DNA from 2 places in the Micromonospora sp. WMMC264 genome. Region 2 is predicted to be linked to the other one. Evidence: riboswitches for the same ligand, from Rfam matches in the RefSeq annotation. Region 2 holds a riboswitch; the other holds the start of a gene.
The links. A riboswitch is a leader RNA that binds a small molecule or an ion and turns the genes downstream of it on or off. The one in region 2 is predicted to bind cyclic di-AMP.
Positions count from the first base shown of each region.

Region 1: it holds a riboswitch for cyclic di-AMP, as region 2 does, so the genes downstream of both, O7542_RS15710 (C39 family peptidase) here and O7542_RS23225 (hypothetical protein) in region 2, are expected to answer to the same signal.

Region 1 is NZ_CP114907.1:3,673,086-3,677,702, reverse strand. Features, by position in the region: gene O7542_RS15715 (hypothetical protein) at 1-495, shown strand, start outside; cyclic di-AMP (ydaO/yuaA leader) riboswitch at 796-936, shown strand; gene O7542_RS15710 (C39 family peptidase) at 1,143-1,976, shown strand; gene O7542_RS15705 (alpha/beta hydrolase) at 2,243-2,989, shown strand; gene O7542_RS15700 (CDP-glycerol glycerophosphotransferase family protein) at 2,998-4,617, opposite strand, start outside.
Region 2 is NZ_CP114907.1:5,297,683-5,302,299, reverse strand. Features, by position in the region: gene O7542_RS23235 (MarR family winged helix-turn-helix transcriptional regulator) at 1-191, opposite strand, end outside; gene O7542_RS23230 (carbonic anhydrase) at 351-1,010, shown strand; gene O7542_RS23225 (hypothetical protein) at 1,072-2,097, opposite strand; cyclic di-AMP (ydaO/yuaA leader) riboswitch at 2,101-2,232, opposite strand; gene O7542_RS23220 (YibE/F family protein) at 2,387-3,670, opposite strand; gene O7542_RS23215 (SHOCT domain-containing protein) at 3,835-4,044, opposite strand; gene O7542_RS23210 (metal-sensitive transcriptional regulator) at 4,170-4,469, opposite strand; gene O7542_RS23205 (heavy metal-associated domain-containing protein) at 4,550-4,617, shown strand, end outside.

The DNA of each region.
Region 1 (4,617 bases), 1.6 Mb from region 2:
GACGAGGCGGAACGCGCCTGGACCGCGTACGACGAGGCGGACAGCGCCGCCCGCCGCCTGGCCGGGGCCGCCGCGCTGGCCGCCCCGCGCACCCCGCGCACCCCGGCGGAGTACGCGGCCCGGGAGCGCTGGCTGCACCACGCCGCCATGACGGCGCACTGGCGCGGCGACCTGTCCGCCCGGCAACTCGCCGACGTGCTGGCGCGCCGCAACGGGTGGGACCCGCGCCGGCACCCGGCCGAGCAGGAGATCGTGCTGGCCCGGGCCGTACGGGACCGGCGCCGGACCGGCTGGGAGAGCGCCGCCGAGCGGGAGCGGCAGGCGTGGCGGGACGCCGAACTGGCCGCCGAGGCCGCCCGTACGCTCGCCGCCGAGGCGTACGCGGCCACCCTGGCGGTGCGGCCCGCCCCGGTGTCCCGCGGCGTGGCGACGATCCCCCTGCCGGTCGGCGCGTCCGTCCGCAACGCCCGCTGGCGTCCGGCCCGGGTCGGCTGAGGCGACCGAATTGTTACCCGGAATGTGGTGAGCCGGCTCACCCCCGGCGCCGAAACGGGCGTGGAGCGCAGAACAGGCCAATGAGCCGCGCCATTGCCGGTCAGGCGCTCGCCGTCTGTCCCCTTTTCGCCTCCCGGGCGCCGTCACCACCGCTTGTCCCATTGAGTGAAGTGAGTAACCGGCTGTTCCGAAATCCGTTACCGGGGATCATGTTTACGCAGGTGGGAGCGCTTGGCAGGGGCAGTACCCGCCGGTAGTGTCGGCGCGTCCGGTGCGGTAACCGATCGCAGAAGGCGACGCCGCGCCGACCCGCCTAATCGTGTCATCACGAACCGGGGAACCATGAGCACCATCGGGGTGAATCCGCGGCCACTGCCGCGGTAGGGCGTACTTCCCGCCCGAATCCGTCAGCTAACCCGGTCGGCGGCCACGGAAGGAGTCCCATCCTCGTGCCCACCCCTCGATCGTCCCCCCGCCTCCACGGCTCCGCGGTACCCGCGCTCGCCTGACGCGACCGGCAAACCGCCCCTGGGCGCCCGGCATCGCGGGCGTACCCGTTCCCCCGGCCCATCCGGCCTGCCAGCACGTGTGAACCCCTCCACGTGCCGGGCCGGCGTGTGCCGATCACGCCCCCCGTGGAGGATTTCGTGAAGCACCACCTGAAGCGTCAGCTGCGGCGGATCGCCACCGAACGCCCGTACCAGATCATCGCCGGATCGGCCGCGGCGCTCGTGCTGGCCGCCGGCGCCGGCACCGCCCTCGCCGCCGGTGAGGACGCCCCGGTCCGGCAGGAGAACACCGCCTCGGTCGCCGAACTCGGCGCACGGCTCGGCGAGCCCGCCAGCCGCGGCGAGGCGCGCATCGTCGTCCCGCCGGCGTCGCCGAGCGCCGAGCCCAGCAAGTCGCCCAGCGCCTCCCCGTCGGCGAAGAAGGCCGCGGCGGACCCGGACGTCACCAAGGCCGCGCCGAAGCCGCCGTCGAGCAAGACGCTGGACTACGACTACCAGGCGCAGATCAACTACTACTACTGCGGCCCGGCCGCCGTGCGCAACGCGCTCAGCGCCACCGGCATCGAGCGCAGCCAGGACGCCCTCGCCGGCCCGCTCGGCACCACCGAGATGGGCACCAACTCGGCCGAGGACACCACGCGCGTGCTCAACCAGCAGGTCAAGGGCAACCCGTACCGGACCCGGATGATTCCCGGCTCGGCCAGCCCGGCCCAGATGGACCGGCTCCAGGCCGACGTGGTCGAGGCGATCAGCAACGGCCGCGGGGTCGTCGCGAACGTCGCCGGCACCGCCACCGACACCAACGGCGGCTGGCACTCGTTCCCGGGCGGCCACTACGTCGCGGTGATCGGTTACAAGGACGACGGCCGGATCGTGCGGATCGCCGACTCGGCCGACCCGTCGCTGCCGTCGTACTGGCTCACCACCATCGACCTGGCGCACTGGATCGCCAGCCGCGGCTACTCCGCCTGACCCTCCGCACCCCCGGAAGGCCGGCACCCCTCCCGGGGCGCCGGCCTTCCCCGTCCCCACCCGCCCTGGCCCGCCGCCCTCTCGGCGCGTCGATCTTGGACTTGTGGCGCCTGGTATGCCCGGCTCGCCCGCTATGGAAGGCACCACAACTCCAAGATCGGCGGCGAGGGCGAGGGCGAGGGCGAGGGCGGGCGGCGTGGGGCGTGGGGGCGGGTCGGTCGGGTTTGGTCTCGCGTGTCCGGGGCGGGCGGTGGCAGACTGCGCCAATGGGTGAAGCGACGGGGAACCGGCACCTGATTCTCCTGCACGGCATGGGCGCCACCGGCGAGGTGTGGCTGCCCTGGGCGCCGCTGCTGGAGCGCCGCTGGCCCGGGCGCTGGCTCGCCCCCGACCTGGCCGGCCACGGCTGGTCGCCGCCGCTCGACGGCTACTCTTTCGACGCCCTGGCCCAGCGCGTCGCGGACGGGCTCGGTCCGCTCCGGCTGGGCCCGCACGACCGGCTGGTGCTGCTCGGGCACTCGCTCGGCGGGGTGGTGGCGCTGGCGCTCGCGGCCCGGCAGCGGGCTCTTCCGGTGGACGCGGTGGTGGGGCTCGGCATCAAGGCGGTCTGGTCCCCGGCCGAGCTGGCGAAGGCGAGCGAGCTGGCCGCCCGGCCGGTCACCTGGTTCGCCACCCGGGACGAGGCGGCCCGCCGCTACCTGCGCGTCTCGGGGCTGGCCGGGCTGTTCGCCCCGGACCACCCGGTGGTGGAGGCGGGGCTGCGGCGGGTCGACGGCCGCTGGCGGCTGGCGATGGACCCGGCCGCGTTCGCGGTCGGCGAGCCTCGGCTGCCCGCCCAGCTGGCCGCGACCGGCGTGCCGGTGCTGCTGGCCCGCGGCGAGCAGGACCCGATGGTGAGCGACGCGCAGCTCAAGGAGCTGGGCGTGCCGGTGGCCACCCTGCCCGGCCTGGGCCACAACGCGCACGTCGAGGACCCGGCCGCCGTGCTCGCCCTGCTCGACGCGTACCTGTAGAGCGGGGCCTACACGACGGCGCGCTGCGCCGGGACCGCCCAGTCGGCCTCCAGCTCGCGGCGGGCGGCGGCGAGGAACGCCTCGGCGTAGGCGTCGGCGGGGAAGTCGCCCAGGTAGCGGGTGCGCGCCGCCCAGCGCTGCGCGGCCTTCGGGTCGGCGTCGAGCAGGTCGGTGATCACCTGGTCCACGTTGGACATGTCGCGCCGCAGCACGTAGCCGGACGCCGCGAGCGGGAACCGCTCGACGAAGTGCTCGCCGTCGGCGCCGGTGTCGGTGAGCGCGTACGGCTTGCCGGAGTAGAGCCAGTCGGAGATGACGCCGGAGACGTCGGAGACCAGCGCGTCGGCGCGGTTGACGCACTCGGTGAGCGTCAGCTCGCGGGCCGCGGCGGCGCCGAACAGGTGCGGGCGGCCGGTCTTGGCCCGGTCGGCGGCGAGCAGCTCGGTGAGCCGGGCGAGCTGGCGGGCCGAGGCCGGGTTCTTGTCGGTGTACGGGTGGGCGCGCAGGATCACCGCCGCCCCGCGGTCGATCAGCCGGCGGATCAGCGTCTCGGCCACCGGCAGCGAGCAGTAGTTGGCGTCGGCGTGGTGCCCGGTCCAGGTCGGGGTGTAGAGGACCGTCGGGTGCGCCGAGGCGGCGACCGGCTCCCGGCGTACCTCGATGGCCTCGACCTGGGGCCGGCCGACCACGACGAACTTGTCGGCGGGGATCTCCACGCCGGCGCGGGCGTACCTGTCGATCGCGGCCTGCCCGGCCACGAAGATCTTGTCGAAGATGGCCGAGACCGGGTTGGCGCTCGGGGCCTTGTCGCTGTCGCCGTGGTGCAGCTGCACGTGGGTGAGCTGGTTGAACCGGATCAGGTGGGCGTTCTTCGCGCCGTGGTTGACGTAGAAGGCGACGCGCAGGCTGGGCACCAGCGCCTCGTCGAGCGCCTTCAGGGTGGGGCAGAGGACCACCGGGGCACGGGTGGCGGCGGCGACGGCCGGCAGGAGCTCCGGCTCGCGCAGCACCACCATGAACGGGCGGCCGATCCGTTCCAGGTACGGCAGCCACATGGTGACCTGGTACTCGGAGCCGGGCGGCGCGGAGAAGTGCAGCACGAACTCGGGCTGGTGGCGGCGCAGCGCGCGGCCGACCGGGCCCCCGCCGGCGGGCGGCCGGAACCGGCGCCGGGCGAGGTCGAGCGCGACCGCCCCGCAGCCGGCGCCGACGAGCAGCGCGGCGGCGAGCGCCGTGAAGGCGGGCAGGGCCAGCGCGGCGGCGAGCGCCACCACGGCGAGCAGCACCAGCAGCGCGTCACCGAGCCGGGCGGCGACCAGCGGCGTCCACGTGCGTACCGGAAGGTTCGCCGCCCGGATCTCCAGCGCGCCGGCCTGCCGCAGCGGGCCGACCAGCAGCACCAGGCCGAGCAGGACCAGCGCGGTGGCCGCGAGGGCCGGGTCGAAGCCGTCGTCGAGGCGCCGGGCGTAGCCGACGAGGATGCCGGCGGCGACGAGCACCGTCTCGGCGAGACCGTCGGCGGACGGCCGGACCCGGCGTTCCCAGGCGGTGGCGGCGAGCGCCGCGACGGCCAGGGCCAGGCCCCAGCCGGTGGCGCCGGTGAGCGCCACGACGAGGAAGGCCAGCAC
Region 2 (4,617 bases):
TAACCCCCGGCTTCCAGGTCGGCGACGATGGCCTGGGCCGCCCGCTCGGTGACGCCCACCTCGTCGGCCACGTCCCGCAGCCGCGCCGTGGGGTTGCGCGCGATCGCCAGCAGCACATGTCCGTGATTGGTGAGGAAGGTCCAGTTGCGGCGGCTCCCGTCCTCACCTGGTGTCGTCGCCATGGTGGCCATGCTATGGCCATCGACGCTGCCGACCCGAATCGGACGCGGGCCGGCACGGGAAAGTATGAAATGCGTATCACGAATCTTGACGTGCCCCTGACGCCGTGTGACCGTGAAGTCGCGAGGCCGTCCGGCCTGGTCGTTCCGCAGGTAGACGAGGTGAGGCAGATGACGCCGAGAAGCCCGGAGCAGGCGCTCGCCGAGCTGCGTGCCGGCAACCACCGGTTCGTCACCGGTGTGCCGCAGCATCCGAATCAGGACGCCGGGCACCGGGCGGCGGTGGCCGACGGCCAGCACCCCTTCGCGGTGATCGTCGGCTGCTCCGACTCGCGGCTCGCCGCGGAGATCATCTTCGATCGGGGTCTCGGTGACCTCTTCGTGGTGCGTACCGCCGGGCACACCGCCGGGCCCGAGGTGCTCGGCAGCGTCGAGTACGCGGTCACCGTGCTGGGCACGCCGCTCGTGGTGGTGCTCGGGCACGACTCCTGCGGCGCGGTCCAGGCCGCCCGGGAGGGGGTCCGGACCGGCGCCGCTCCGGCCGGGCACCTGGGAGCGGTGGTGGACGCGGTCTCGCCCAGCCTGCTGCGCGCCGCCCGGCAGGGCATCGACGACCTCGACGGCATCATCGACGTCCACATCGCGCAGACCGTGGAGACGCTGCTGGCCCGGTCCTCCGTGCTGGCCGAGCGGGTCGCGGCGGGCCGGTGCACGGTGGCGGGGATGTCGTACCGGCTCTCCGGCGGCGAGGTGCGGACAGTGGCGCAGGTCCCGGCGTCACTGCCCGCTCCCTCGTCGCCGGCGGACGCGGACGCGGCGCTGGCCGGCTGACCGGAGCGCCGGACGACGAAGGGGCCGCCCACGGGGGCGGCCCCTTCTTGCTGCGTCCAGGTCAGAGCATCGACATGTGGACGTGGTCGGTGTGGTTCGACGGCCCGCTGTACGACCTCCAGCCGGTGGCCGGGAACCAGATCTGCCGGTTCCAGATCACGTAGTAGATGCCCAGCCGGTCGGCGTTGCGGATGAGGAAGGCGGCCACGTCGTTGCCGTACTTGCGGGTGTCGTTGTTGTGCCAGGGTGAGAAGCCGCTGTTCTGCAGCGACCAGTCGCACGCCTTGCCCTTGGGGTGCTCCCACGGCCCGCCCGGCCGGTAACAGCCCACGAAGCGCGTGTAGCCGGCGCGCCGGACCTCCTTGTAGGCGTGCAGCGTCCGCGGCGTGATGCAGCCCGAGGTGGTCGGGTCGTTCTCGCTGCACGACTCGGCCTTCCAGCCGCCGTCGGCGGTGCGGCCGGGGCCGATCTTGGCGACCGGTGAGGTGGCGTCGACCAGGCCGCCGGTGAAGCCGAGGCCGCCGACGAGCTTGAGGGCGCGTTCGGCCTGCACCTTCTCGCGCTCCATCGCGTTCTTCTGCTTCTCCTGCTCTCGCACCTCGGCGTCGAGCGCGATCTTGGCCGTCTCGGCGCGGTTCTTGACCGCGTTGATGGCGGCCAGGCGCTGCGCGTTGAGGAGGTTCAGCTCGTCCAGGGCGTTGACGCGGCGGACGAACGAGTCGGGCGAGTTGCTCTCCAGCAGCATCGCCATCGCGCCCATCCGGCCGGTCCGGTAGGACTGGGCGGCGAGCTGGTTGACCTGCGGGCTGAGCGCCTCGAGTTCGGCCTGTGCCGCCTGTACCTCGGCGGCCAGCCGCCGCTGGCGGTCCTGCGACTTGGCCAGCTTCGCCTTCGCCTGGAGGAAGTTCCGGTTGGCGCTGTCGATCGCCTCGGTGATGAGCGGTGGTTCGCCGTCCTCCTCGTGCCCGGACGGCTTCGGGGCCGCCGCGGCGGGGGCCGCCGTCGCCGAGTTCGGCCCGGCCAGCACTGCCAGCGAGGCCAGCACGGCCACCAGGGGTGTCAGCCAGCGGCGCAGGGGTGGCGTCACAGTGTTCCCTTCCGTCGGCCGCCGACCGGGTTAGCTGACGGGTTCGGGACGGAAGTGGCCCCTACCGCTCGCGCGGATTCACCCCATGTACCTGGTTCCCCGGCTCGCCCGCAGGCGATTGGGCGGCGGCACCGCTGGCGCCGGTGCGCGCCTTCGGCGGTGACCGGCAGCGAGGTTACCCGACAGCACTCCTGCGGATCTACGTCCGGAAGCCGACCAATAGCGAGATTTCGCCGTGGCGCACCGTGACCAGCGTCGCGTTTGAAATCGATGGTCACCGTGCGGAGTGTCACCATGTCGCCTCCGTACTCTTTCCGCCGCCGAGCGCCTCCAGCGCGTCGTCGCGTCCGGTCGGCGGACGGGGCGGCGGGGGTACGGGCGACGCCGGCTCCGGACCGGGCGCGCGCCGTCCGGCGGTGGTCACGATCGCGGCCAGTGCGGTCGTCAGCGGTACGGCGGCGATCAGGCCGAGCGTGGCCACCGCGCTGCGGACGATCTCCTGGGCGAGGAACTCGCTGGTGAGGATCTGGCTCACCGGGCGGGAGTCGGCGACCAGCAGGAGCAGCAGTGGCAGCGACGCGCCCGCGTACGCCAGCACGATGGTGTTGACGGTGGACGCGATGTGGGCCCGGCCGACGCGGGTCGCCGCCCGGTAGAGCTGCCGCCGGGACAGCCCCGGGTTGGCGTGCGCGAGTTCGGTGACGGTGGCCGCCTGGGTGACGGTGACGTCGTCCAGCACGCCCAGCGAGCCGATGATGATGCCCGCCAGCAGCAGTCCGTGCAGGTCCACGTCGCCCTGGAACATGGACAGCGTGGTGGCGTCCTCGCTGCCGAAGCCGGTCAGGTGGGTGGCGGACGTGGCGAGCAGGCCGAGCACGCCGGTGACCACCAGGCTGCCGAGCGTGCCGAGCACCGCCACCGACGTCTGCGCGGTGATCCCGTGCGTCAGGTAGAGCACCACGAACATGATCAACGCGGCGCCCACGATCGCCACCAGCAGCGGCGGCTGGCCGCCACCGATGCCGGGCAGCACGAAGCCGAGCAGGATGGCGAAGCTGGCCGCCAGGCCGCCGAGCGCGGCGAGCCCGCGCCAGCGGCCGAACGCCACGATCGCGGCGGCGAAGAGCACCAGCAGCCAGATCAGCGGCGTGCCGCGCTGGTGCTCGGCGATGTTGTAGGACTTCACCGAAGGGTCGGCCGGGTCGATCAGCTCGACCAGGACGATCTTGTCGCCGACCTCGACCCGGGGCGCGCCCGGTCCGGCCGGGAGCGGCGTCTCGACCTGCCGTCCCGCGTCCGGGCCCTGCTCGGCGGCGACGGTCGCGGTGCCGCAGGGGCCGCCCGCGCCCTCCGGGGCCTCCGGCGTCGGCGGGCAGGGTTCGGTGACCACCCGGGTCACGGTGCCGTGGTAGCGGGGGACGTCCGCGCCGCCGACCGGCTCCCGGTCCTGCCGGGGCCAGAGCACCAGCGCGGCGATCACGGTGAGCGCGAACAGCGGCACCACCACGGCGACGAGCAGCCGCCGTACGCCCGGTGGCGTGGGCGGTGCGGGGCGGGTGTGGTCGGCACCCAAGGCGTCTCTCCCAACGGTCGCGGCGACGCCTGGTCCGCCGGACCGGTCTGGTCACCGGGCCGGCGCGGACGTGTCGACCACGTCCGGGTCGTCGCCCCGACATGGTAGGCAGCCCGGCTGGGTGCTCCCGGACACCGTGACCGGTGACGCGCGCCCCGCGCGGGTCAGGCCAGTCCGGCCCGGCGTCGCCGGTACTCGTCCTCGTCGATCTCGCCGCGGGCGTACCGCTCGTCGAGGATGCGCCGGGCCGCCGTCGGCCCGGACCGCTGCGGGCCGGTCCACCGCACGGCCAGCCAGAGGAGCCCTGCCAGCACCGCCAGCACCGCCAGGGACCAGATCCACATCCAGCCCATCATCGGGCTCTGCCACATCATCGGGCCGCCCTCCGTCCGTCACCGCGGGTCCGCCGGGGCCGGCCTGCCCGCCACTTCGACGGTACGGCCGCACGGGCGCGTCGGCGCGGGTCGATGTGCCCTGCTCGGAGGGGCGGAGGTCCCGTTCAGCCGCGCTTCATCAGGCGGCCGACGGCGGCCATCATCTCGGTCGCCATCTCGTCGGCCCGGCCCTCGGCGGCGCCCTCGTGCATGCAGTGCCGCGCGTGCCCGTCGAGCAGGCCGAGGCCGACCTTGTCCAGCGCCGCCTGGATGGCCGAGATCTGGGTCAGCACGTCGATGCAGTAACGGTCGTCCTCGACCATCTTCTCGATGCCACGGACCTGACCCTCGATCCGGCGGAGCCGGGCGAGGAGCTGGTCCTTGCTGGCGGTGTAGCCCCGGGTCGGGCTGGACGGAGCGGTCATGAGAACGAGGATAGCGTACCCCTCGGGGGTATGCTAACGTTCCGGCTGTACCCCCAGGGGGTATGAGATCGGAGGGCGACATGGAGAGCACCTACCAGGTGAGCGGTATGACCTGCGGCCACTGCGTCAACTCGGTGAGCACCGAGCT